3 regions of the Paenibacillus litoralis genome follow, and region 2 is predicted to be linked to each of the others. Evidence: a T-box and tRNA genes for the amino acid it is inferred to sense, from the RefSeq annotation. Region 2 holds a T-box; the other regions hold tRNA genes.
The links. The T-box of region 2 lies ahead of ACKGJP_RS25980 (valine--tRNA ligase). A T-box ahead of a tRNA ligase gene usually reads a tRNA of that ligase, here a tRNA-Val.
Positions count from the first base shown of each region.

Region 1: it encodes a tRNA-Val, which carries the amino acid that the T-box ahead of ACKGJP_RS25980 (valine--tRNA ligase) is inferred to sense. The anticodon was not compared.
Region 3: it encodes a tRNA-Val, which carries the amino acid that the T-box ahead of ACKGJP_RS25980 (valine--tRNA ligase) is inferred to sense. The anticodon was not compared.

Region 1 is NZ_CP176395.1:319,768-327,701, reverse strand. Features, by position in the region: gene ACKGJP_RS01440 (hypothetical protein) at 49-441, shown strand; gene ACKGJP_RS01435 (gluconate 2-dehydrogenase subunit 3 family protein) at 447-1,040, shown strand; gene ACKGJP_RS01430 (GMC family oxidoreductase) at 1,081-2,670, shown strand; tRNA gene ACKGJP_RS01425 (tRNA-Lys) at 2,786-2,861, opposite strand; tRNA gene ACKGJP_RS01420 (tRNA-Tyr) at 2,869-2,953, opposite strand; tRNA gene ACKGJP_RS01415 (tRNA-Phe) at 3,015-3,090, opposite strand; tRNA gene ACKGJP_RS01410 (tRNA-Asp) at 3,122-3,198, opposite strand; tRNA gene ACKGJP_RS01405 (tRNA-Thr) at 3,214-3,289, opposite strand; tRNA gene ACKGJP_RS01400 (tRNA-Val) at 3,311-3,386, opposite strand; tRNA gene ACKGJP_RS01395 (tRNA-Met) at 3,425-3,501, opposite strand; tRNA gene ACKGJP_RS01390 (tRNA-Ser) at 3,516-3,606, opposite strand; rRNA gene ACKGJP_RS01385 (23S ribosomal RNA) at 3,785-6,704, opposite strand; tRNA gene ACKGJP_RS01380 (tRNA-Ala) at 6,874-6,949, opposite strand; tRNA gene ACKGJP_RS01375 (tRNA-Ile) at 7,037-7,113, opposite strand; rRNA gene rrf (5S ribosomal RNA) at 7,139-7,255, opposite strand; rRNA gene ACKGJP_RS01365 (16S ribosomal RNA) at 7,362-7,934, opposite strand, start outside.
Region 2 is NZ_CP176395.1:6,129,010-6,136,943, reverse strand. Features, by position in the region: gene ACKGJP_RS26000 (ABC transporter permease) at 1-315, shown strand, start outside; gene ACKGJP_RS25995 (carbohydrate ABC transporter permease) at 332-1,222, shown strand; gene ACKGJP_RS25990 (sensor histidine kinase) at 1,362-3,239, shown strand; gene ACKGJP_RS25985 (response regulator) at 3,214-4,812, shown strand; T-box leader at 4,937-5,221, shown strand; gene ACKGJP_RS25980 (valine--tRNA ligase) at 5,408-7,934, shown strand, end outside.
Region 3 is NZ_CP176395.1:8,396,301-8,404,234, forward strand. Features, by position in the region: gene ppc (phosphoenolpyruvate carboxylase) at 1-2,145, opposite strand, end outside; tRNA gene ACKGJP_RS35250 (tRNA-Gly) at 2,340-2,413, opposite strand; tRNA gene ACKGJP_RS35255 (tRNA-Pro) at 2,423-2,499, opposite strand; tRNA gene ACKGJP_RS35260 (tRNA-Arg) at 2,508-2,584, opposite strand; tRNA gene ACKGJP_RS35265 (tRNA-Gly) at 2,626-2,700, opposite strand; tRNA gene ACKGJP_RS35270 (tRNA-Leu) at 3,984-4,066, opposite strand; tRNA gene ACKGJP_RS35275 (tRNA-Lys) at 4,074-4,149, opposite strand; tRNA gene ACKGJP_RS35280 (tRNA-Gln) at 4,156-4,230, opposite strand; tRNA gene ACKGJP_RS35285 (tRNA-Thr) at 4,239-4,314, opposite strand; tRNA gene ACKGJP_RS35290 (tRNA-Val) at 4,333-4,408, opposite strand; tRNA gene ACKGJP_RS35295 (tRNA-Glu) at 4,417-4,491, opposite strand; tRNA gene ACKGJP_RS35300 (tRNA-Thr) at 4,500-4,575, opposite strand; tRNA gene ACKGJP_RS35305 (tRNA-Asn) at 4,579-4,654, opposite strand; rRNA gene rrf (5S ribosomal RNA) at 4,696-4,812, opposite strand; rRNA gene ACKGJP_RS35315 (23S ribosomal RNA) at 4,917-7,836, opposite strand.

The sequences.
Region 1 (7,934 bases), 2.9 Mb from region 2:
AATGGGTGCAGGAAAGTCTACCCTTCCCAATAGAAAGGCAGGATATCCATGAATTGGAATGGCTGGACCATAGAGCGGTTCCTCGTTTTGTTCGTTGCGGCCGCCTATCTCATGATAGGCGTTCAGGTCACCATGTCGCATTACCGGCAAAACTTCCACCATAAAGCGATGTGGGCCCCGGTCGTCGCTTCCCCTATTTTCACGATAGCCGGACTTCTGCTCGCCTTATCCAAAAGCGAATGGCTGCTCACCTTATTCGCTCTGCTTATGTGGATAGCGATCGGAGCCGGAGCCGTCGGGTTTTATTATCATTTCCACGGTGTCGGAGTGCGCGTAGGGGGCTGGGCGCCGCGGAATTTTCTCATCGGCCCGCCTGTCATACTGCCGCTGCTGTTCTCCGCTATCGGCGCGCTTGGGCTTGCGGCCGTCTACTGGGGGTGATGAGGATGGCCCAATCGACGCACTACATGGATTACGACGTCATGAAGGAGAAACCGAACTGGGATTCGCATACGCAAACGATCGTTTCAAGCCGTCTCCTGCGGGAAAGCGAACATCCGTTTCTTACTCTGGAAGAAGCCGAGCTGCTTCGCTCGATCTGTACGCTGCTTGTCGACGATACGCGTGGCGACATCATACAGAATGTGATCGATCATATTGACGACACCTTGTTTCGCTCCATTGGCGAAGGCCAGCGCAAAGCCGGCGTACCGGACGAGAGATCGCTTGTCCGTCTTGGCTTGAAGTCGATCGAAGATTACACGCTAGCAACCTACGCGAATCACTTTTATGCCCTGGAGGAAAACGTCCAACTGCAGTACATGGCGGACTGGAGCGAAGGCGGGACGGAAACGGGTACGTTTTGGAGCGTGCCGCCGAAGGCGCTTTTTCTTAAACTGCTGTCGTTGACGGTCGAGGCCTATTATTCGCATCCACAAATATGGTCGGAAATCGGCTATGGCGGTCCGGCCTACCCGAGGGGGTACGTTCGAACCGCAATCGGACAAACCGATCCTTGGGAAGCGGTCAGAATGAAATGAATGCACATACGTCCATTTTGAACGAAAGGCGGGAGTCCGTTTGTTAAACCGCAAATACGCGAACGAGGAAGTCGACGCCGTTATCGTAGGAGCCGGTGCAGCCGGCGGGGTAATCGCTAAGGAACTGAGCGAAGCCGGTATGCGTGTCGTCGTACTGGATGCCGGTCCGATGCGCGATCCGCAAAAAGAGTTCGCCAGCGCCGAGCTTTCGATGAAAAGCCTCTCTTGGCAGGATACGCGGATCGTCGACGGTACTGACCCGCTTACTCTCGGTCACAACAATTCCGGCCGCGGCATCGGCGGTGGAACCGTTCATTTTACAGGCGTATTTCTTCGTTTTCACGAATCCGATTTCGCCGTTCGTACCTATGACGGGGTTGCCGAAGACTGGCCGATCCGTTACCGCGACTTGGAGCCCTATTACGATAAAATTGAAAAAGAGCTGGCCATATCCGGCCCCCGGCATTTCCCCTGGGGTCCATTCCGCGGTCCTTATCCTTACCCCGAACGGGATCCGCTCAGCCCGAATGCTTACATGTTCCAGAACGGATGCAGCAAGCTGCAGATTGAGACCGCCGTAACGCCGCTCGCGATCTTATCCGCCCCCTTCGAGGATCGGCCGCCATGCATCAACAGAGGTTTTTGCAATCAAGGCTGCATGCCGAACGCAAAATTCAGCACCTTGATCGTTCATATCCCAAAGGCTATCCGGGCCGGAGCGGAAGTGCTGCCTGACTGCACGGTTACGCAAATATTGACGGGCAAAGACGGTCTTGCCAAAGGGGTAACCTTCGTGCACGACGGAACGACCTATGAACAGCGCGCCAAAATCGTCATTTTATCGGCTTTCGTCATCGAGAATCCTCGTCTCCTGCTTCACTCCGCCAACGCTCAGTTTCCGGACGGGCTCGCCAACGGCAGCGGATGGGTAGGCAAAGCCATCATGCCCCATAGCAGCAATGACGTGTACGCCAAGTTCGAAGAAGAAATTCGTATTTATAAAGGAACACCCGTGCTTGCCAGTACCCAGCAGTTTTATGAAACGGACAACGCCAGAGGGTTTGTTCGCGGCTACACGCTTCATGCGCACGGAGCCCGACCTGTCGGGTTTGCACAGGGCATATCCCTTATGACAGGTACGCCGGTATGGGGGAAACGGCTTCGGGAAACCGCACTCGACTACAACTTTTACGGAAGGGTCACTATGGTAGGCGAGGTGCTGCCCCAAGCCGCAAACCGTGTCGCATTGGCGGAAGACAAAGATGCCAATGGCTTGCCTCGCGCCAAGGTAACCTTCAGTTATGGGGATAACGACCGTAAGCTGATAACGCATGCCGTGGAGATGATGAGTTCCATTCTGCGTGCTGCAGAAGGTAAAGTGGAATACGTCACCGAAGATACCGGCCATCTGATGGGAGGATGCCGGATGGGCTCCGATCCTCAAGAATCCGTCGTGAACGCATACTGCCAGTCGCATGACATTCCGAATCTGTATATATGCGACGCCAGCGTTTTCGTCACTTCAGGCGGAGCCAATCCGACGAATACCGTTATGGCGCTGGCAGCCCGAACGGCCGACTTCATCAAAAGCAAAGCCAAACGAATGGAGCTGACCACAGCCGCCAAATAACGACAAAAAGCCCTCCTTGGATTTCAAGGAGGGCTCTTTTACATTACACTTGTAACACCGCTTCGCTAGATATAATAAAAAAAGAGCCCTCAAGGGCTCGGTTATGTCTAAAAACTGGTGAGGCATGTAGGACTCGAACCTACGACACCCTGATTAAAAGTCAGGTGCTCTACCAACTGAGCTAATGCCTCATGGAAATGGTGGAGGATGATGGATTCGAACCACCGAACTCGAAGAGAGCAGATTTACAGTCTGCCGTGTTTAGCCACTTCACTAATCCTCCAAGATAACTTACCTTAGTTTCTCTAAGAACCTAGTCCTTATGAGGAAAATCAAAAGGTAAATGGTGGCTCGGGACGGAATCGAACCGCCGACACGAGGATTTTCAGTCCTCTGCTCTACCGACTGAGCTACCGAGCCGTAAATACATTAACAAGCAAAAAAAAGAAAATGGCGGAGCTGACGGGATTCGAACCCGCGGTCTCCTGCGTGACAGGCAGGCATGTTAGGCCTCTACACCACAGCTCCATATGAGGTTGTTACTGGTGCCGTCGAGAGGACTTGAACCCCCAACCTACTGATTACAAGTCAGTTGCTCTACCAGTTGAGCTACAACGGCATATTGTATATCAAGTAAAGATGGTGGGCGCTGACGGGATCGAACCGCCGACCCTCTGCTTGTAAGGCAGATGCTCTCCCAGCTGAGCTAAGCGCCCGTGTTAACGAGAATAAATCCGGATGTTGAAAAGAAAAATGGTAGCGGCAGAGGGGATCGAACCCCCGACCTTACGGGTATGAACCGTACGCTCTAGCCAGCTGAGCTACGCCGCCACATTCAGTAAAGATGGCGGAGAGAGAGGGATTCGAACCCTCGCACCACTTACGCAGTCTAACCCCTTAGCAGAGGGTCCCCTTGAGCCTCTTGGGTATCTCTCCAAGCTCATTGTTAACGTGTTTATCAACAGGGTTGTCCGCATCGCCAAATGCGGTCTTGCTACGCTCTACCGTGCACTAGTCACATTCAAGCATAGGTTTACTCCCTGAAAACTAGATGCGAAGTTCTGCATTCATCCTTGTTCCTTTCGTAGTCCTTACACCTGTCGATGTAAAGATGTTGGATAAGCCCTCGACCGATTAGTATTCGTCAGCTGCATGCATTGCTGCACTTCCACCTCGAACCTATCTACCTCGTCGTCTTCAAGGGGTCTTACATACTGGGAAATCTCATCTTGAGGGGGGCTTCACGCTTAGATGCTTTCAGCGCTTATCCCGTCCGTACTTGGCTACCCAGCGATGCTCCTGGCGGAACAACTGGTACACCAGCGGTACGTCCATCCCGGTCCTCTCGTACTAAGGACAGCTCCTCTCAAATTTCCTGCGCCCGCGACAGATAGGGACCGAACTGTCTCACGACGTTCTGAACCCAGCTCGCGTACCGCTTTAATGGGCGAACAGCCCAACCCTTGGGACCTACTTCAGCCCCAGGATGCGATGAGCCGACATCGAGGTGCCAAACCTCCCCGTCGATGTGGACTCTTGGGGGAGATAAGCCTGTTATCCCCAGGGTAGCTTTTATCCGTTGAGCGATGGCCCTTCCATTCGGTACCACCGGATCACTAAGCCCGACTTTCGTCCCTGCTCGACTTGTCTGTCTCGCAGTCAAGCTCCCTTATGCCTTTGCACTCTTCGAATGATTTCCAACCATTCTGAGGGAACCTTGGGGCGCCTCCGTTACGCTTTAGGAGGCGACCGCCCCAGTCAAACTGCCCGCCTGACACGGTCCCTCTCCCGGATCACGGGAGTAGGTTAGAACCTAGATACGATCAGGGTGGTATCCCAACGTCGCCTCCACACAAGCTGGCGCTCATGCTTCAAAGGCTCCCACCTATCCTGTACAGATCGTACCCAAGTCCAATATCAAGCTGCAGTAAAGCTCCATGGGGTCTTTCCGTCTTGTCGCGGGTAACCTGCATCTTCACAGGTATTAAAATTTCACCGGATCTCTCGTTGAGACAGCGCCCAAGTCGTTACGCCATTCGTGCGGGTCAGAATTTACCTGACAAGGAATTTCGCTACCTTAGGACCGTTATAGTTACGGCCGCCGTTTACTGGGGCTTCGGTTCACAGCTTCGGGTTACCCCTAACCGCTCCCCTTAACCTTCCAGCACCGGGCAGGCGTCAGCCCGTATACTTCGCCTTGCGGCTTCGCACAGACCTGTGTTTTTGCTAAACAGTCGCTTGGGCCTTTTCACTGCGGCCCCCTCGGGCTATTCACCCTACCGAGGCACCCCTTCTCCCGAAGTTACGGGGTCATTTTGCCGAGTTCCTTAACGAGAGTTCTTCCGCGCGCCTTAGCATGCTCTGCTCGCCTACCTGTGTCGGTTTGCGGTACGGGCACCTTCGCCTCACTAGAGGCTTTTCTTGGCAGCATGAGTACAAGACCTTCGGTACTTTCGAAATTTCCCTCCCCATCACAGCCCAGCCTTCACGATGTGCGGATTTGCCTACACATCAGCCTCACTGCTTGGACAGACACTTCCATCCGTCTGCGTCCTTGCCCTTCTGCGTCACCCCGTCGTTCAAACGGCTACGGTGGTACAGGAATATCAACCTGTTGTCCTTCGACTACGCCTTTCGGCCTCGCCTTAGGTCCCGACTTACCCTGAGCGGACGAGCCTTCCTCAGGAACCCTTAGGCTTTCGGCGGACAAGATTCTCACTTGTCTTTTCGTTACTCATACCGGCATTCTCACTTGTGTACTGTCCAGCCGTCCTTACGATCGACCTTCAACCTATACACAACGCTCCCCTACCCAACAACATTGCTGCTGTAGCCATAGCTTCGGTGGCGTGTTTAGCCCCGTTACATTTTCGGCGCAGAGTCACTCGACCAGTGAGCTATTACGCACTCTTTAAATGGTGGCTGCTTCTAAGCCAACATCCTGGTTGTCTTTGCAACTCCACATCCTTTCCCACTTAACACACACTTGGGGACCTTAGCTGATGGTCTGGGCTGTTTCCCTCTTGACAATGGATCTTAGCACTCACTGTCTGACTCCCGGACAGAAGTATGTGGCATTCAGAGTTTGACTGGACTTGGTAACCCTTGGCGGGCCCCGCACCCAATCAGTGCTTTACCTCCACTACTCTCATTCCGAGGCTAGCCCTAAAGCTATTTCGGGGAGAACCAGCTATCTCCGAGTTCGATTGGAATTTCTCCGCTACCCCCACCTCATCCCCGAATTTTTCAACATTCGTGGGTTCGGGCCTCCAGTGCGTGTTACCGCACCTTCACCCTGGACAGGGGTAGATCACACGGTTTCGGGTCTACGACCACGTACTCATTCGCCCTATTCAGACTCGCTTTCGCTGCGGCTCCGCCTCTTCAGCTTAACCTTGCACGTGAACGTAACTCGCCGGTTCATTCTACAAAAGGCACGCCATCACCCATTAACGGGCTCTGACTTCTTGTAAGCACACGGTTTCAGGTTCTATTTCACTCCGCTCCCGCGGTTCTTTTCACCTTTCCCTCACGGTACTGCTTCGCTATCGGTCGCTAGGGAGTATTTAGCCTTGGCAGATGGTCCTGCCGGATTCATACGGGGTTTCACGTGCCCCGCACTACTCGGGATCCGTCTAGGGATACGTTCGTTTTGAGCTACAGGGCTGTTACCTGCTATGGCGAGCCTTTCCAGACCGCTTCACCTAACGAACTTTTCCCACATTGACGTCCCACAACCCCAAGGAGCAAGCTCCTTGGTTTGGGCTAATCCGCGTTCGCTCGCCGCTACTGACGGAATCACTATTGTTTTCTTTTCCTCCAGGTACTTAGATGTTTCAGTTCCCTGGGTATGCCTCCGATACAGCTATGTATTCACTGTATGGTACACGCGCATTACCACGTGCGGGTTCCCCCATTCGGACATCCCCGGATCGACGCCTGCTTACGGCTCCCCGAGGCATTTCGTTGTTCGCCACGTCCTTCATCGGCTCCTAGCGCCTAGGCATCCTCCGTGTGCTCTTAGTAGCTTAACCAATGATCTCTCTCGAGATCGCTACAAAAAAACTAAGGATGTTTTGCATTGCTTCGCTATCTAGTTTTCAAGGAACAAACGTCACCGCCTCAAAAGCGGCGAGATCTAATGTAACACATCTCTTCGACTCTTTGCAAGTGGTTTTTTTTAACCATTTTCTGGAGTCTGTTTGGTGGAGCCAAGCGGGATCGAACCGCTGACCTCCTGCTTGCAAGGCAGGCGCTCTCCCAGCTGAGCTATGGCCCCAAATTCCCCACAAAGTGACGTTATCCTTCGAAGCTTATTCCGAGTACTTTCCGGGGAGCCCCAAACGATCACTTTATAAAAGGTAATTGGTGGGCCCTAGTGGACTCGAACCACCGACCTCACCCTTATCAGGGGTGCGCTCTAACCAGCTGAGCTAAGGGCCCGAAAAAAGCCCACAATAGTGGGCTCGCTTGGCAACGTCCTACTCTCCCAGATCCCTGCGGATCAAGTACCCTTGGCGCTGGAGGGCTTAACGGTCGTGTTCGGGATGGGTACGCGTGGTTCCCCTCCGCCATCGTCACCAAACGATTTGCGTTTACCAAAGAAAGAGCATTGCCCTTTCAAAACTGAACATGAGCGAGTAAAACCAGCTTATTGATCCGACAGCCTACAGCCATCATGATCTCCATAGAAAGGAGGTGATCCAGCCGCACCTTCCGATACGGCTACCTTGTTACGACTTCACCCCAATCATCTACCCCACCTTCGGCGGCTGGCTCCTTGCGGTTACCTCACCGACTTCGGGTGTTGTAAACTCTCGTGGTGTGACGGGCGGTGTGTACAAGACCCGGGAACGTATTCACCGCGGCATGCTGATCCGCGATTACTAGCAATTCCGACTTCATGCAGGCGAGTTGCAGCCTGCAATCCGAACTGAGACCGGCTTTTTAGGATTCGCTCCACCTCGCGGTTTCGCAGCCCGTTGTACCGGCCATTGTAGTACGTGTGTAGCCCAGGTCATAAGGGGCATGATGATTTGACGTCATCCCCACCTTCCTCCGGTTTGTCACCGGCAGTCATCCTAGAGTGCCCAACTTAATGCTGGCAACTAAGATCAAGGGTTGCGCTCGTTGCGGGACTTAACCCAACATCTCACGACACGAGCTGACGACAACCATGCACCACCTGTCTTGGATGTCCCGAAGGAGGGCGCTATCTCTAACGCTTGCATCCAGATGTCAAGACCTGGTAAGGTTCTTCGCGT
Region 2 (7,934 bases):
GTTGACGGGGCAGGACGCTGGAGGCAAATGTGGCATGTGACGCTTCCGGGCATCCGCGACGTCGTCGTGCTGCTGCTTATCCTAAGGCTCGGGAGCATCCTCGATGCCGGCTTCGAGCAAATATACATTTTCGAGAACGCCCGCGTTTACGAGGTCGGCGATATTATCGACACCTGGGTATTCCGCCGAGGGATCGAGCAGCTTGATTTCAGCGTGGCGGCGGCTACCGGCTTCTTCAAGTCGATTATCGGCTTCGTGCTCGTCATCGGCGCGAACAAAATCGCCAAGAAGTTCGGCGGCTCGGGAATCTGGTAAGGAAAGGAGCGTAACCATGGCATTTGTCCTGCATAAAACAAAGTCGGACAAAGTCGTTGACGCAGCGCTTTACGTAGCTCTTGGAGCGTTCGCCTTGTCGACTTTGTTTCCGCTCTACTACGTCGTGGTCATGTCGATCACTCCGTTCTCCGAGGTGCTCAAAAACGGAGGATTCGTCATCATCCCCAGCAAGTTGACCTTTGAAGCGTATACGCAAATCTTTTCAAGTCCGCGCATCCCGCAGGCGCTCAAGGTGTCGGCGATCGTCACGATCGTCGGTACGGCGCTTAACCTGCTCATTACGGCGCTGCTCGCCTATCCGCTGTCCAAGAAAGCGATGCCGGGCCGGAACGCCATTTTGCTCGCCATCGTCTTTACGATGCTGTTCAGCGGAGGCATCATTCCGACCTATCTGGTCGTCAGCGGACTCGGCTTGACCAATACGTTAGGGGCTCTTATCATACCGGGATTGGTCTCTACCTTCAACATGCTGATTATGAAGACGTATTTCGAGAATTTGCCGCCCGAAATCGAGGATGCCGCTCATGTGGACGGCTGCAGCGACATGCAGACGCTCATACGAATCATATTGCCTTTATCGATGCCGATCATGGCTACGCTTGGACTGTTTTATGGAGTTACTCACTGGAATGCCTATTTCGGCGGTATTATGTACTTGACGGATAAATCGCTTTACCCGATTCAAGTCGTGCTGCGGAATATGATTCAGACGCCGAATGTCAGCCAGGAGCTGCAGATCGTCAATGCGGCCGAGCTTAACGCGCTGCCGCCCGAGACGGTCAAAATGGCGACGGTCGTCGTCGCGATATTGCCGGTGCTCGCCGTCTATCCGTTTCTGCAAAAATATTTCATTAAAGGGATGCTGATCGGCGCCGTAAAAGGCTAAACGTTATCCGCTCGCAACGACTGCAGCGCCCGCAAGCAGGAAAACGGCTTTCCGGGCAGAATACGCTCAAGTAAGGAGTGTTCCAAAAGTCGGCTTACCGGTACCGGGAAGGATGGATATCGCGGAGGAGAGGGACTTTTTGAACAACCTCTACTTGAAGCTAGGTATGCTGGGGGTTGAACCTATGGCGGGATGGCTGCGCAAAATGAAAGGATTGTTTTTCCAATCGACGCAATTCCGGTTAACCAGTTATTTTCTGCTTATTCTGGTGCCGCTCGTTGCCATAAGCTTATACGGGATGTATAAATCGCGGACGATATTGGAGAAGCAGGTCAACGAGCAAATGAACAGCGCGATGCAGACGGCGATGGCCTATATCGATCAGACTGTTAACGGGATCGGTGAGCTCTCGATTTTGTTCTCGACGGATCCGGGTTTGAATCAAAACTTGCTCTATGAAGGCAGCGAACTGACGAACTCCTCGCTCCTTGATTTTCAAAAGGTGCTTGCGCAAATTTCGAACGTCAACGGGATCAATTCGTTCGTCTCGCATGTCGATATTTTTCATGGCGCGTCAGGCTTACTGGTATCGTCCAAAATAGGCGCGAAGACGAATCCGCTGTACCGGGAGCAAACCTGGTACCGGCAGGCGCTTGAGAACAGGAAGGACCAGATTTTCTATTTGTCGAAGGAAGAAGCGGGCTTTACGCCGGACGATACGCTATTCAGCGGCAATGACGCTTACTTGGTCAGGGGCATGAACATGTTCGGCAACGCCAACAATAACGTGCTGATCATGGCTGTCAAAAAAAACGAGCTGCTCTCGCTCGTTAAAAACCTGCTGCAAATGGAAGGCGACAGGGCGCATCTGTACGATCAGGAAGGCAGGCTGGTCGTTACGTCAGCCGATCCTCAAACGATGACGGCGATGGCTTCGGGCGAACAGCCCGGCGTCGGCAGCGTGTCGGTGGATGGCGTCCCCTACATTTCGGCAACGGTCAAGGGGGCGAGAACGGGCTGGACGCTTGAGCTGGAGCGGCCGAAAGCCGCTATATATACGCAGACGGATAAGCTGCGCATGCTCATGTATTGGATTATCGTTGTCAGCGTCTTGCTTGCGCTTATCATTTCATGGGTCGTATATCGGGGTATTGCGGCGCCTTTGTCCGCGCTCGCCCACGGCATGAAGCAAATCCGGTTAGGCAATTTGAACGCGAAGCTCGCGGAAGGCCGCAACGACGAATTCGGATTTTTAACGCGCTCCTTTAACGAGATGGCGAGGGAGCAGAAGCATTTAATCAAAAATATTTACGAACAGCAGCTGATGCGCGTGCAAACGGAGCTGCATTTTTTACAATCGCAGATCAATCCGCATTTTTTGTACAATACGCTCGATGCGATTTACTGGACGGCCAAAAATTATGCGGCGCATGAAATAAGCGATATGGTGTTCAATTTGTCCAAATTTTTTCGGCTTAGCCTCAGCAAAGGAAGAGAGATGCTTACCGTCTCGGAGACGGTCGAGCATTTGCAATATTATTTACGCGTCCAGCAGCTGCGTTATATGGATATATTTGAGATCCGATTCGAAATTGAGGCGGAATGCCGGGATATGCCGGTATTGAAGCTTCTGCTTCAACCGCTGGTGGAGAATGCGATTCTGCACGGACTCGAGAAAAAGCAAGGCGACGGCCTGCTTACTGTGACATGCGGGATAAGCGACGGTTCGCTTGTTATGGGAGTGCGGGATAACGGTAAAGGGATGTCGCCTGAGCGATTGGAGCAGCTAAGGGAGCAGCTAAGGTCGCTTGACGCGGACACGCTGCTTGCCGTTTCGGAAGCGAAAAGCGCGGTGAAAACTTCCTACGGCTTGTGGAACGTGAAAGCGAGATTGAAGCTGCATTACGGAAGCCGGGCGGAGATGGAGATCGACAGCCGGGAGGATGAAGGGACCACGATTACGATACGGATTCCGATAGGAGGGCGCGACGATGAACTTGTTGATAGCGGAGGATGAAATCCGATTGCGTACGAACATCGCGACTCATATCCCTTGGGAAGAGCACGGCATTGAGGTGATCGCCGTTGCGGAGAACGGGAAAGAGGCGATCCGCTTGTTCGAGCAAACGCGGCCGGACATCGCCATGCTCGATATCCAGATGCCGGAGGCGGACGGATTGACTGTGGCACGTTATATCGCTGGCAGGCAGCCCCAGACGAAGCTGATCATTTTGAGCGGACATGACGATTTCCGTTACGCGCAGGAAGCGATCGAGCTCGGCGTCGTCAAATATTTGCTCAAGCCCGCCGGCGAAGAGGAGCTGCTGGAGGTCGTGCTCGAAGCGCGCGACCGGCTTCGCGAGGAAAGAGCGCAGTATTATAACCAAGCGGAGCTGCAGAGCCGCTGGGAGGAGCATTTGCCGCGGTTGCGCGAGCTTTTCTATCAAAGTCTGGTATCAAGCAAATACGACAGCTTGGAGATCAGTCGCAAAAGCCGCGAGCTGGGGATCGAGCTGGCTGAGGCAAAAGGGTTTGCCGTCGTTGCCGTCGATCCCGATCCGCTGCCGGATATGGGCACGTCGTTTACGGCCAAAGACACGGCGCTGCTGCAGTTTACGCTGAAGAAACTGGCCGAAGAGTATCATTCGCAGGATGACGGCTGCATCGTTTTTCCCGATTTGGAGGGGAGAACGGTGCTGCTGTATGAAAATCTGGAGGACATGGATCCGGATGTCTTCATGGCCGAAGTCCAACAGCATGCCTCGCGGCTCCTCGGCTGCGTCAAAGAAATATTGAAAGTAACCGCAAGCGCCGGCATCGGCATGCCGGTAACGGAAGCCGAGAACATCTCCCGTTCGTACGAGCAAGCTTGCCGCGCGCTTCGCGGGAGGGTGCTCTACGGACACGACATCGTGATTCCGTTCCGGGACGATCCGGGGCCGTCGAACAGCATTCCGCAAGATGCGATGCTCGAGAAGCGGTTCATGCACGCGCTCGAAGCGGGCAACGCCGAACTGGCTAACCAAGCGATCGATGAGCTGGTCGTGCGCGGAATCGGCACGGCAGGCTCGGTCGACGAAGCGTTCGAGCATGTTCTCTATTTCTCAAGCTTGCTTGTCCGTACTGTTCAAGGGCAGGGATGGCCCGTTAGCGAAGCTCTCGGCGAATACGCGGACAGCTTGCGCCAGCCGGAGAAGCTGGCCACGCGAGAGCATATCGTCCGCTGGCTGCATGGGGCCGTCAACCGGATCGCCGAGCATGTTAACCGCCGCAATGCGATGCATTGCCATGATGCGGTGAAAGGAATGCTGGCATTCGTCGATGCGAATCTGGATCAAGACATTTCGCTGCAGAGCGTTGCGGATAAGCTGTATATCAATTCCTCTTATTTATCCCGGCTCTTCAAGCAGCAAGTCGGTCAAGCGTTCTCGGACTACGTGCTGGAGCGCAAAATGAAGCTGTCGATGAAGGGACTGGCTGACGGCATGAAGGTGGTGGACGCGGCCAAGCTGTCCGGTTACCGCGACGTCAGCTATTTCATTAAAGTATTTCGCAAATATTGGGGGATTACGCCGGGAGAAGTAAAATGAGGGCTGCAGGCATGTATAAGCGGGCGGGGGTTTGGGCTATGCTGGTAATGCACATTTTATGTCATAACGTTGACTCTATGCCGGATTACGGGTATCATATGGAAAGATAACTGAATAAAATGCCAGAAAAACGTCGAATGGGAAGAGTAAGCATAAGCCCCTGTCAGAGAGCGAAGCCGGTAGCGCTGAGAGGTTTCGCAGGAAGGTTACGCCGAAGGTCGCCCGGGAGTTGCGGATGGAAAGTACGTTAGCGCTCGCCAATGGAGTTTCGAACAGGAGCTGTTTTGGAGTGCATAACCGTTACGTTCCCGATCCGCCGGTAGCAGCCGTTATGTGCTTGAGTGTCGCGTCCGGCAACGGTTCGCGAAATGAAGGTGGTACCACGGAAGTTCAACCTTTCGTCCTTTGCGGCGAAAGGTTTTTTGATTTTTCCGGCATCTTTGGGGAACGGGGCTCCCCGATGAGTACCCGGGATCGGTGCGAAGGAACACGTTATTTTTTGGGGGAAATCTTTTGGGGCTCCCCGAAAAGTACCCGGAATCAGCTGTAAAGCATTACGTCACTTTTTGGGGAATATTTGAGGGGGATTGCGACAATGACCGAAGCGCAGGAAACGAAAACATTGTCGATGCCGACGACGTACGATCCGAAGGCATCGGAGCAAAAATGGTATGAATATTGGCTGAAGGGCAACTATTTCGCTGCCGGCGGCCGCAAGGACGCGGAGACCTACACGATCGTCATTCCGCCGCCGAACGTAACCGGGATGCTGCATATCGGGCACGCGCTCGACTTTACGCTGCAGGATATTATGGTCCGCACGAAACGGATGCAGGGCTATGACGCGCTCTGGCTTCCGGGCTCCGACCACGCGGGGATCGCGACTCAAACGAAGGTGGAGCAGAAGCTCCGCGAGGAAGGCGTTACCCGCCACGATCTCGGACGCGAAAAGTTTCTCGAGAAGGTATGGGAGTGGAAGGAGCATTACGCGAGCACGATCCGCGATCAGTGGGGGAAAATGGGCTTCTCGCTCGACTATTCCCGCGAGCGGTTTACGCTGGACGAAGGACTTTCGAGCGCGGTTCGCGAAGTGTTCGTCAAGCTTTACCGGAAAGGGCTCATTTACCGCGGCAATTACATTATCAACTGGGATCCGGCCGCACGCACGGCGCTTTCCGATATCGAGGTCGAATACAAAGAGGTACAGGGCAATCTGTACCATCTGCAATATCCGCTGGCTGACGGCACCGGTCATATTACGGTGGCGACGACGCGTCCGGAGACGATGCTCGGCGATACGGCCGTAGCGGTTCATCCGGAGGACGACCGCTACAAGGACATGATCGGCAAAATGATCGTGCTGCCGATTATCGGCCGCGAAATTCCGATCATTGCGGACGAATACGTGGAGAAGGAGTTCGGCAGCGGCGCGGTCAAGATTACGCCGGCGCATGACCCGAACGACTTCGAGGTAGGCAAGCGCCACGATCTGCCGCAGGTGCTCGTGATGGACGAAAGCGGCACGATGAATGCGAACGCGGGCAAATATCAAGGCATGGACCGCTTCGTATGCCGGAAGCAGATCGTAGCCGATATGAAAGAGCTTGGCGTCCTTGTCAAAATCGAGGACCATGTGCATCAGGTCGGCCACAGCGAGCGGAGCGGAGCGGTTGTCGAACCGTATTTGTCGACGCAGTGGTTCGTCAAGATGAAGCCGCTCGCCGAGCGGGCCATCGAGGCGCAGAAGTCCGGCAATGGCGTCAATTTCGTCCCGGACCGTTTCGAGAAAATATATTTGCAATGGATCGAAAACGTGCGCGACTGGTGTATTTCCCGCCAGCTTTGGTGGGGACACCGCATACCGGCTTGGTATTGCGAGGACTGCGGCGAAACGCATGTTGCCCATGAGGAAGTTACGTCCTGTACGGCATGCGGCGGTTCGAAGCTGAAGCAGGACAACGACGTGCTCGATACGTGGTTCAGCTCGGCGCTCTGGCCGTTCTCGACGCTTGGCTGGCCGGAGCAAACGGAGGACCTGCAACGGTTTTATCCGACGAACCTGCTCGTTACGGGCTATGACATCATTTATTTCTGGGTAGCCAGAATGATTTTTACGGGACTCGAGTTTACGGATCAAGTTCCGTTCAAGGACGTGCTGATGCACGGGCTCGTTCGCGATGCCGAAGGACGCAAAATGTCCAAGTCGCTCGGCAACGGCGTCGATCCGCTTGAAGTAATCGATCAATACGGAGCCGATGCGATGCGGTATATGCTTTCGACGAGCAGCACGCCGGGGCAAGATCTCCGCTACCGGTTCGAGCGCGTCGAGCAGGCTCGCAACTTTGCGAACAAAATATGGAACGCCTCGCGGTTCGCCCTGATGAATCTGGAAGGCGTTACGGCTGCGGATGTGACGGCAACGCTGGAGAAAGCGGCGCAAACGGACGGTCAAGGCGGCTTGTCGACGGCCGATCGCTGGATTCTTCACAGGCTGAACGAGACGGTGAAAGACGTTACGCGCCTGATCGACAGCTACGAATTCGGGGAAACCGGACGTCTCTTGTACAACTTCATCTGGGACGATCTTTGCGACTGGTATATCGAGTTCAGCAAGCTTTCGTTCTATGGAACCGACGCGGAAGCCAAAAAGAACGCGCAAGCGGTCATCGCTTACGTGCTTGACCGGACGATGCGGCTGCTGCATCCGTTCATGCCGTTCATTACGGAGGAAATTTGGCAGCATTTGCCGCATGAGGGCGAAACGATCGTGCTGTCCTCCTGGCCGGTCTACGAGGAGCGGTTCGAAGCGGAGCAAGCGGTACGCGAAATGGAGCTGTTGATGGACGCGATCCGTGCAGTGCGCAACATTCGCGCCGAAGTGAACGTGCCGATGAGCAAGAAGGTCGAGCTGCTGATCAAGCCGGCTAACGCCGACACGCTGGCCATTCTGCAAAGCAACGAAGAGTACGTGAAGCGTTTCTGCGGAACCTCGCTGCTCGAGATCGACAGCGCGCTGCAGCCGCCGGACAAGGCGATGAGCGCCGTCGTTACCGGCGCCGAGCTGTATTTCCCGCTTGCCGGATTGATCGACATCGGTCAGGAAGTGGCGCGGCTCGAGAAAG
Region 3 (7,934 bases), 2.3 Mb from region 2:
CTGATACTTGTTCTGGGCCTGCTCCGAGATGCCGAGCATGATTTTCTCCCACTTGTCTTCCGAAACGTCGCTCTGCGGGTTCTTGGCCATTGTGGATGCCGTAATCAGCGCCCAAGTCGCCTGTTCCAGACTGCGATAAGCAATCTCCTTGATCGCATAGCGCTGCGACAGAACCTCGCCCTGCTCGGTGATTTTGATGCCGCCGCCGACCGTGTCGGCAGGCTGCGCCAGAATGCTCCGGTTGAGCGGCATTCCGCCGCGTCCGAGCGCTCCGCCGCGCCCGTGGAAAAACTTCAGCTTCACGCCGAATTCGTTAGCCGCCTCCGTGATGCACTTGAGCGCTACACGCAGCTCCCAGTTCGCGGTAAGCACGCCGCCGTCCTTGTTGCTGTCCGAATAGCCGAGCATGATTTCCTGCAGTTCGCTCAGCCCTTTCAAGCTGTCGCGGTATGCGGGGATCGCGAACAAAGTGCGCATAATATCCGGAGCGGCATGCAAGTCGTCGATCGTCTCGAACAACGGAACAGGCTGCAGCGTACAGATCACTTGCCCGCTGCGTTCGCGGCGGTACAAGCCGACTTCCTTGCTGAATACCATCACTTCAAGCAGGTCGCTGGAGTCCTGGGTCATGCTGATCAAATAACTGTTGATACAGCCGCGCCCGAACTCTTCTTGCGCTTTGCGGATCGTCCGGTATACGTTCAAGCATTCTTCGGTCGACTCGGTATACTCCAAATATTGCGAAGTAATCGGACGCGGATCGTTGAGCACGGATGTAAGCAGCGCGGTCTTCTCCTGTTCGGAAAGCTCCGCGTAGTTATCCGAAACGCCCATCTTCTGCAAAATTTCGGTCATCGCATTTTCATGCTCTTTGCTGTGCTGTCTGACGTCCAGAGCGGCCATATGGAAGCCGAACAGCTCGACTTGACGAATCAGCTTACGGACATATTTGTCGCTTATATAGTCCGCGTAATGACCTCTCAGGCTGCGGTCGATGATTTGCAAATCCTCGAGCAGTTCTTTGGAGCTGTTGTAGCGGTCTTGTTTCGCCGGTTGAGGCTGCGGTTGACCGATATTGCGAAGCTTTTCCAGCATGTATTTGATTTTGATGCGGTACGTTTCCCGGTCATTGCGCCAGAGCTCCTCCGGTTTCAATTCGAGCCGTTCGCTATCCCGCTTGATCGAATCGTACAGCTCGCCCGAAACCGCAGCGATGCTGTTGCTGAAGCTGAGGTGAGCCATTAAACCGCGGAGAGCGTCATCGTATTTCCGAAGCGCGAGCGCGCGGTGCATGCCAAGCGTTTCCCAAGTAACTCGGGAAGTAACCGAAGGATTGCCGTCGCGGTCTCCGCCGATCCATGAACCGAAACGAAGGAAAGACGGCACATGCCACGAGGCGTCTGGATAATATTTATTCAAGCAGCGCTCCAGCTCTCCGTATACTTCCGGAAGTACCTCGAACAACGTCTCGTCGAAATAATACATGCCGTTTTTGACTTCGTCGATAACGGTTGGCTTGCGTTCCCGCAGCTCGTCGGTTTGCCACAGCGTCAGCACTTCGCCTAGCAGCGTTTCGCGAAGCTGATCCCTCTCCCGGTTCGTCAGCATCGGATTGTCGAGCTCCAGCACTTCGCGCGCGATACGCTGATGAATGTCGAGCACCGCACGGCGGGTTGCTTCCGTAGGATGCGCCGTCATGACCAGCTCAAGCGAAATTTTTTGCAGGATATCGTTCACTTCGTCGGCTCCGGTCCCTTTCAGGCTGAGCTCCTTCACAACGCTCTCGATCGACCCCGGCTGGATCGATTCGCCTGCCGTTCTCTCGTAGTCGCGTTTACGACGAATCCTATGGTTTTGTTCGGCAATATTGACAAGTTGAAAGAAGATGGCGAATGCGCGAATGACTTTCTTACGCTTATCCGGGGCAAGCGATCCGATCGTACTCTTAAAGCGATCGTATAGCTCCGGCGTAAATTGAGCCCGCATCGACTTGCTCATTTCCCTGATTTGCTCAACGATATCCAGTAATTCAGTACCGCCTTGATGAACCAGCACTTCCCCCAAAATGCTCGTGAGAAAGCGAACGTCGCGGCGCAGCAACTGCTTCGACGAATCGTTCGACAAGGAGCTTCTAGCTTCTGACATAAGTACCTATCCTTTCTGTCTGGTAAGCCTCATCCTGATGATTTAACCATTTTGTCACATTCCTTTATTTTATCACAATTATCGCTTTTGCGTAGCGCATTGCTAAAACTTTTTGGGCAATCATTTTTTTCTAAACAACTTATGAAAACAACAAAAAAAGCCTTCTATGCAGAAGGCTTCGTTATTTGCTCTTATGGAGCGGGTGATGGGAATCGAACCCACGCTACCAGCTTGGAAGGCTGGAGTTCTACCATTGAACTACACCCGCTTAAAAATATGGTCGGGACGACACGATTTGAACATGCGACCCCCTGGTCCCAAACCAGGTGCTCTACCAAGCTGAGCTACGTCCCGAAAATGAATGGCGCGCCCTGAGAGATTCGAACTCCCGACCTTTTGATTCGTAGTCAAACGCTCTATCCAGCTGAGCTAAGGGCGCAATTCATGAAGTTGTAAACTTTGCCGAAGCAAAATTATTTATGGAGCGGACGACGGGAATCGAACCCGCGACCCTCGCCTTGGCAAGGCGATGCTCTACCGCTGAGCCACGTCCGCATGTTGGTGGTGAAGCTTTTCATTGACTCGACGCTGATTTGATGCAGTTGTCATTGCTTCTTTCGAAGTTCGTTTCTTATGCTTGCCTCAGCGGCGACAAGAAATAATATAACAAATATTAAAATGAATTGCAACTGTTTTTCTAAAAAAATTAAAAAAAAATTATAAATGCCAGATTTACAGGCGTTCAGGCCTTGTTCTGCTTGCGATTTTACTAATAAATCACGATTGACTAGGGAGGGGTAATACGAAGTCTAAGTGCTCAATCGACTCTAAAAATCGGGGAAGCACATACCGAGCCCCAGCTAATCTGCGAAACGATCTAAGTACAAGCCTCATTCCTCTGCTCACCGACGGAAGCCTTCGACATCATCCTTCATCCGGATAGCTCGCAAGGAGCGTGTAGAGCCTTAATACCTGCTAACCTGGCTGCTTAGGATCCCTTGCTTAACAGAAGGGCCTTACTCCTATTACCTATGTCGACGTAAAGCGTTATCAGCTTACGTACATTACACACAAAAGAATCAATAGCCTGCAGCTTATTAGGGCAGCAAAAGGCCCATTTACCACATCGAGTGCTAAACAGCAGGGGAAAGCAGCCTCTTAGCGGATGAGAGCGCCTGGAGGGCCGCTATTGCCGCTATGGCGAGCTAAGCAGTCGCCCCTTCCTGGGATCCTCGTTTAGCGTTTTGATCTCTGAAAATGTTTTTACTTCGCAATCGTGTTCCGCGTTCTTCTCTTCACCCATTACCTGAAAATGCATGGACATGTTCTAACGGTTATACATCTTCAACTAACACCACTCACCGGAAAACGATCACATCCCTTCTATAGAAGCTGCCTTTGTTCGTCTGTATTGTGAGCTTGATCAAAGACGACATTCCACCCCGCTTATATTTTAGCTCCCATATAGAGAGCAGTCTCGTACTACGGCGTTATGGAGGGCCTGTAACGGCGCAGAATGCCTCCATAACCACTGTAAGCTCATTCTACCCTTATACAGAGAGTTCTACCGCTGTAATAAGTAAATAGCAGCCTTCGTACGCTACGGTCTCGCCTGTTGTGTACATCAGACAGCCCCTCGACACTCCTTCAAACTTTCACTATTCCGTACATGACAAAATCCACCACCCAAGAGCTTACGTCTCCAGTTGAATGGCGGTTGGCATATAAGATATAGCGTTAATCCATGGAAAAGTATTATCGACAAAAGGATTAAGTATTGAAACCAAACAAAAAAGCCTTCAATCCGCATTTGCTTCATGAAGGCTTACGTTTATGTATGGTGCGCGTAGAGGGACTTGAACCCCCACGGTCGCCCGCCAGATCCTAAGTCTGGTGCGTCTGCCAATTCCGCCATACGCGCATAAAACTGGTGAGGCATGTAGGACTCGAACCTACGACACCCTGATTAAAAGTCAGGTGCTCTACCAACTGAGCTAATGCCTCATAAAATGGCTGAGGATCCAGGATTTGAACCTGGGCATGACGGAGTCAAAGTCCGTTGCCTTACCGCTTGGCTAATCCCCAATAGAACATGGTGCCGTCGAGAGGACTTGAACCCCCAACCTACTGATTACAAGTCAGTTGCTCTACCAGTTGAGCTACAACGGCTCGTACCTATTTAAATTATGGTGGGCGCTGACGGGATCGAACCGCCGACCCTCTGCTTGTAAGGCAGATGCTCTCCCAGCTGAGCTAAGCGCCCTTAAAAAATGGTGACCCGTAGGGGATTCGAACCCCTGTTACCTCCGTGAAAGGGAGGTGTCTTAACCCCTTGACCAACGGGCCGGAATTGCTGGAGCTTCCAACCGGAATCGAACCGGTGACCTCATCCTTACCATGGATGCACTCTACCTACTGAGCTATGGAAGCATATGGCTCCCCGAACAGGACTCGAACCTGTGACAACTCGATTAACAGTCGAGTGCTCTACCAACTGAGCTATCAGGGAATATTGTCGCAATAGCAAGAGCCAGTCCTACTATTGCGTTTGCTTGGCAACGTCCTACTCTCCCAGATCCCTGCGGATCAAGTACAATCGGCGCTGGAGGGCTTAACGGTCGTGTTCGGGATGGGTACGCGTGGTTCCCCTCCGCCATCGTCACCAAACATGTTGCCCATATACAGGGGGTTTACTCCCTGAAAACTAGATGCGAAGTTCTGCATTCATCCTTGTTCCTTTTGTAGTCCTTACACCTGTCGATGTAAAGATGTTGGATAAGCCCTCGACCGATTAGTATTCGTCAGCTGCATGCATTGCTGCACTTCCACCTCGAACCTATCTACCTCGTCGTCTTCAAGGGGTCTTACATACTGGGAAATCTCATCTTGAGGGGGGCTTCACGCTTAGATGCTTTCAGCGCTTATCCCGTCCGTACTTGGCTACCCAGCGATGCTCCTGGCGGAACAACTGGTACACCAGCGGTACGTCCATCCCGGTCCTCTCGTACTAAGGACAGCTCCTCTCAAATTTCCTGCGCCCGCGACAGATAGGGACCGAACTGTCTCACGACGTTCTGAACCCAGCTCGCGTACCGCTTTAATGGGCGAACAGCCCAACCCTTGGGACCTACTTCAGCCCCAGGATGCGATGAGCCGACATCGAGGTGCCAAACCTCCCCGTCGATGTGGACTCTTGGGGGAGATAAGCCTGTTATCCCCAGGGTAGCTTTTATCCGTTGAGCGATGGCCCTTCCATTCGGTACCACCGGATCACTAAGCCCGACTTTCGTCCCTGCTCGACTTGTCTGTCTCGCAGTCAAGCTCCCTTATGCCTTTGCACTCTTCGAATGATTTCCAACCATTCTGAGGGAACCTTGGGGCGCCTCCGTTACGCTTTAGGAGGCGACCGCCCCAGTCAAACTGCCCGCCTGACACGGTCCCTCTCCCGGATCACGGGAGTAGGTTAGAACCTAGATACGATCAGGGTGGTATCCCAACGTCGCCTCCACACAAGCTGGCGCTCATGCTTCCAAGGCTCCCACCTATCCTGTACAGATCGTACCCAAGTCCAATATCAAGCTGCAGTAAAGCTCCATGGGGTCTTTCCGTCTTGTCGCGGGTAACCTGCATCTTCACAGGTATTAAAATTTCACCGGATCTCTCGTTGAGACAGCGCCCAAGTCGTTACGCCATTCGTGCGGGTCAGAATTTACCTGACAAGGAATTTCGCTACCTTAGGACCGTTATAGTTACGGCCGCCGTTTACTGGGGCTTCGGTTCACAGCTTCGGGTTACCCCTAACCGCTCCCCTTAACCTTCCAGCACCGGGCAGGCGTCAGCCCGTATACTTCGCCTTGCGGCTTCGCACAGACCTGTGTTTTTGCTAAACAGTCGCTTGGGCCTTTTCACTGCGGCCCCCTCGGGCTATTCACCCTACCGAGGCACCCCTTCTCCCGAAGTTACGGGGTCATTTTGCCGAGTTCCTTAACGAGAGTTCTTCCGCGCGCCTTAGCATGCTCTGCTCGCCTACCTGTGTCGGTTTGCGGTACGGGCACCTTCGCCTCACTAGAGGCTTTTCTTGGCAGCATGAGTACAAGACCTTCGGTACTTTCGAAATTTCCCTCCCCATCACAGCCCAGCCTTCACGATGTGCGGATTTGCCTACACATCAGCCTCACTGCTTGGACAGACACTTCCATCCGTCTGCGTCCTTGCCCTTCTGCGTCACCCCGTCGTTCAAACGGCTACGGTGGTACAGGAATATCAACCTGTTGTCCTTCGACTACGCCTTTCGGCCTCGCCTTAGGTCCCGACTTACCCTGAGCGGACGAGCCTTCCTCAGGAACCCTTAGGCTTTCGGCGGACAAGATTCTCACTTGTCTTTTCGTTACTCATACCGGCATTCTCACTTGTGTACTGTCCAGCCGTCCTTACGATCGACCTTCAACCTATACACAACGCTCCCCTACCCAACAACATTGCTGCTGTAGCCATAGCTTCGGTGGCGTGTTTAGCCCCGTTACATTTTCGGCGCAGAGTCACTCGACCAGTGAGCTATTACGCACTCTTTAAATGGTGGCTGCTTCTAAGCCAACATCCTGGTTGTCTTTGCAACTCCACATCCTTTCCCACTTAACACACACTTGGGGACCTTAGCTGATGGTCTGGGCTGTTTCCCTCTTGACAATGGATCTTAGCACTCACTGTCTGACTCCCGGACAGAAGTATGTGGCATTCAGAGTTTGACTGGACTTGGTAACCCTTGGCGGGCCCCGCACCCAATCAGTGCTTTACCTCCACTACTCTCATTCCGAGGCTAGCCCTAAAGCTATTTCGGGGAGAACCAGCTATCTCCGAGTTCGATTGGAATTTCTCCGCTACCCCCACCTCATCCCCGAATTTTTCAACATTCGTGGGTTCGGGCCTCCAGTGCGTGTTACCGCACCTTCACCCTGGACAGGGGTAGATCACACGGTTTCGGGTCTACGACCACGCACTCATTCGCCCTATTCAGACTCGCTTTCGCTGCGGCTCCGCCTCTTCAGCTTAACCTTGCACGTGAACGTAACTCGCCGGTTCATTCTACAAAAGGCACGCCATCACCCATTAACGGGCTCTGACTTCTTGTAAGCACACGGTTTCAGGTTCTATTTCACTCCGCTCCCGCGGTTCTTTTCACCTTTCCCTCACGGTACTGCTTCGCTATCGGTCGCTAGGGAGTATTTAGCCTTGGCAGATGGTCCTGCCGGATTCATACGGGGTTTCACGTGCCCCGCACTACTCGGGATCCGTCTAGGGATACGTTCGTTTTGAGCTACAGGGCTGTTACCTGCTATGGCGAGCCTTTCCAGACCGCTTCACCTAACGAACTTTTCCCATGTTGACGTCCCACAACCCCAAGGAGCAAGCTCCTTGGTTTGGGCTAATCCGCGTTCGCTCGCCGCTACTGACGGAATCACTATTGTTTTCTTTTCCTCCAGGTACTTAGATGTTTCAGTTCCCTGGGTATGCCTCTACATCACCTATGTATTCAGTGATGAGTACACGCGCATTACCACGTGCGGGTTCCCCCATTCGGACATCCCCGGATCGACGCCTGCTTACGGCTCCCCGAGGCATTTCGTTGTTCGCCACGTCCTTCATCGGCTCCTAGCGCCTAGGCATCCTCCGTGTGCTCTTAGTAGCTTAACCAATGATCTCTCTCGAGATCGCTACAAAAAACTAAGGATGTTTTGCATTGCTTCGCTATCTAGTTTTCAAGGAACAAACGTTCATTATCTCTTACCGCC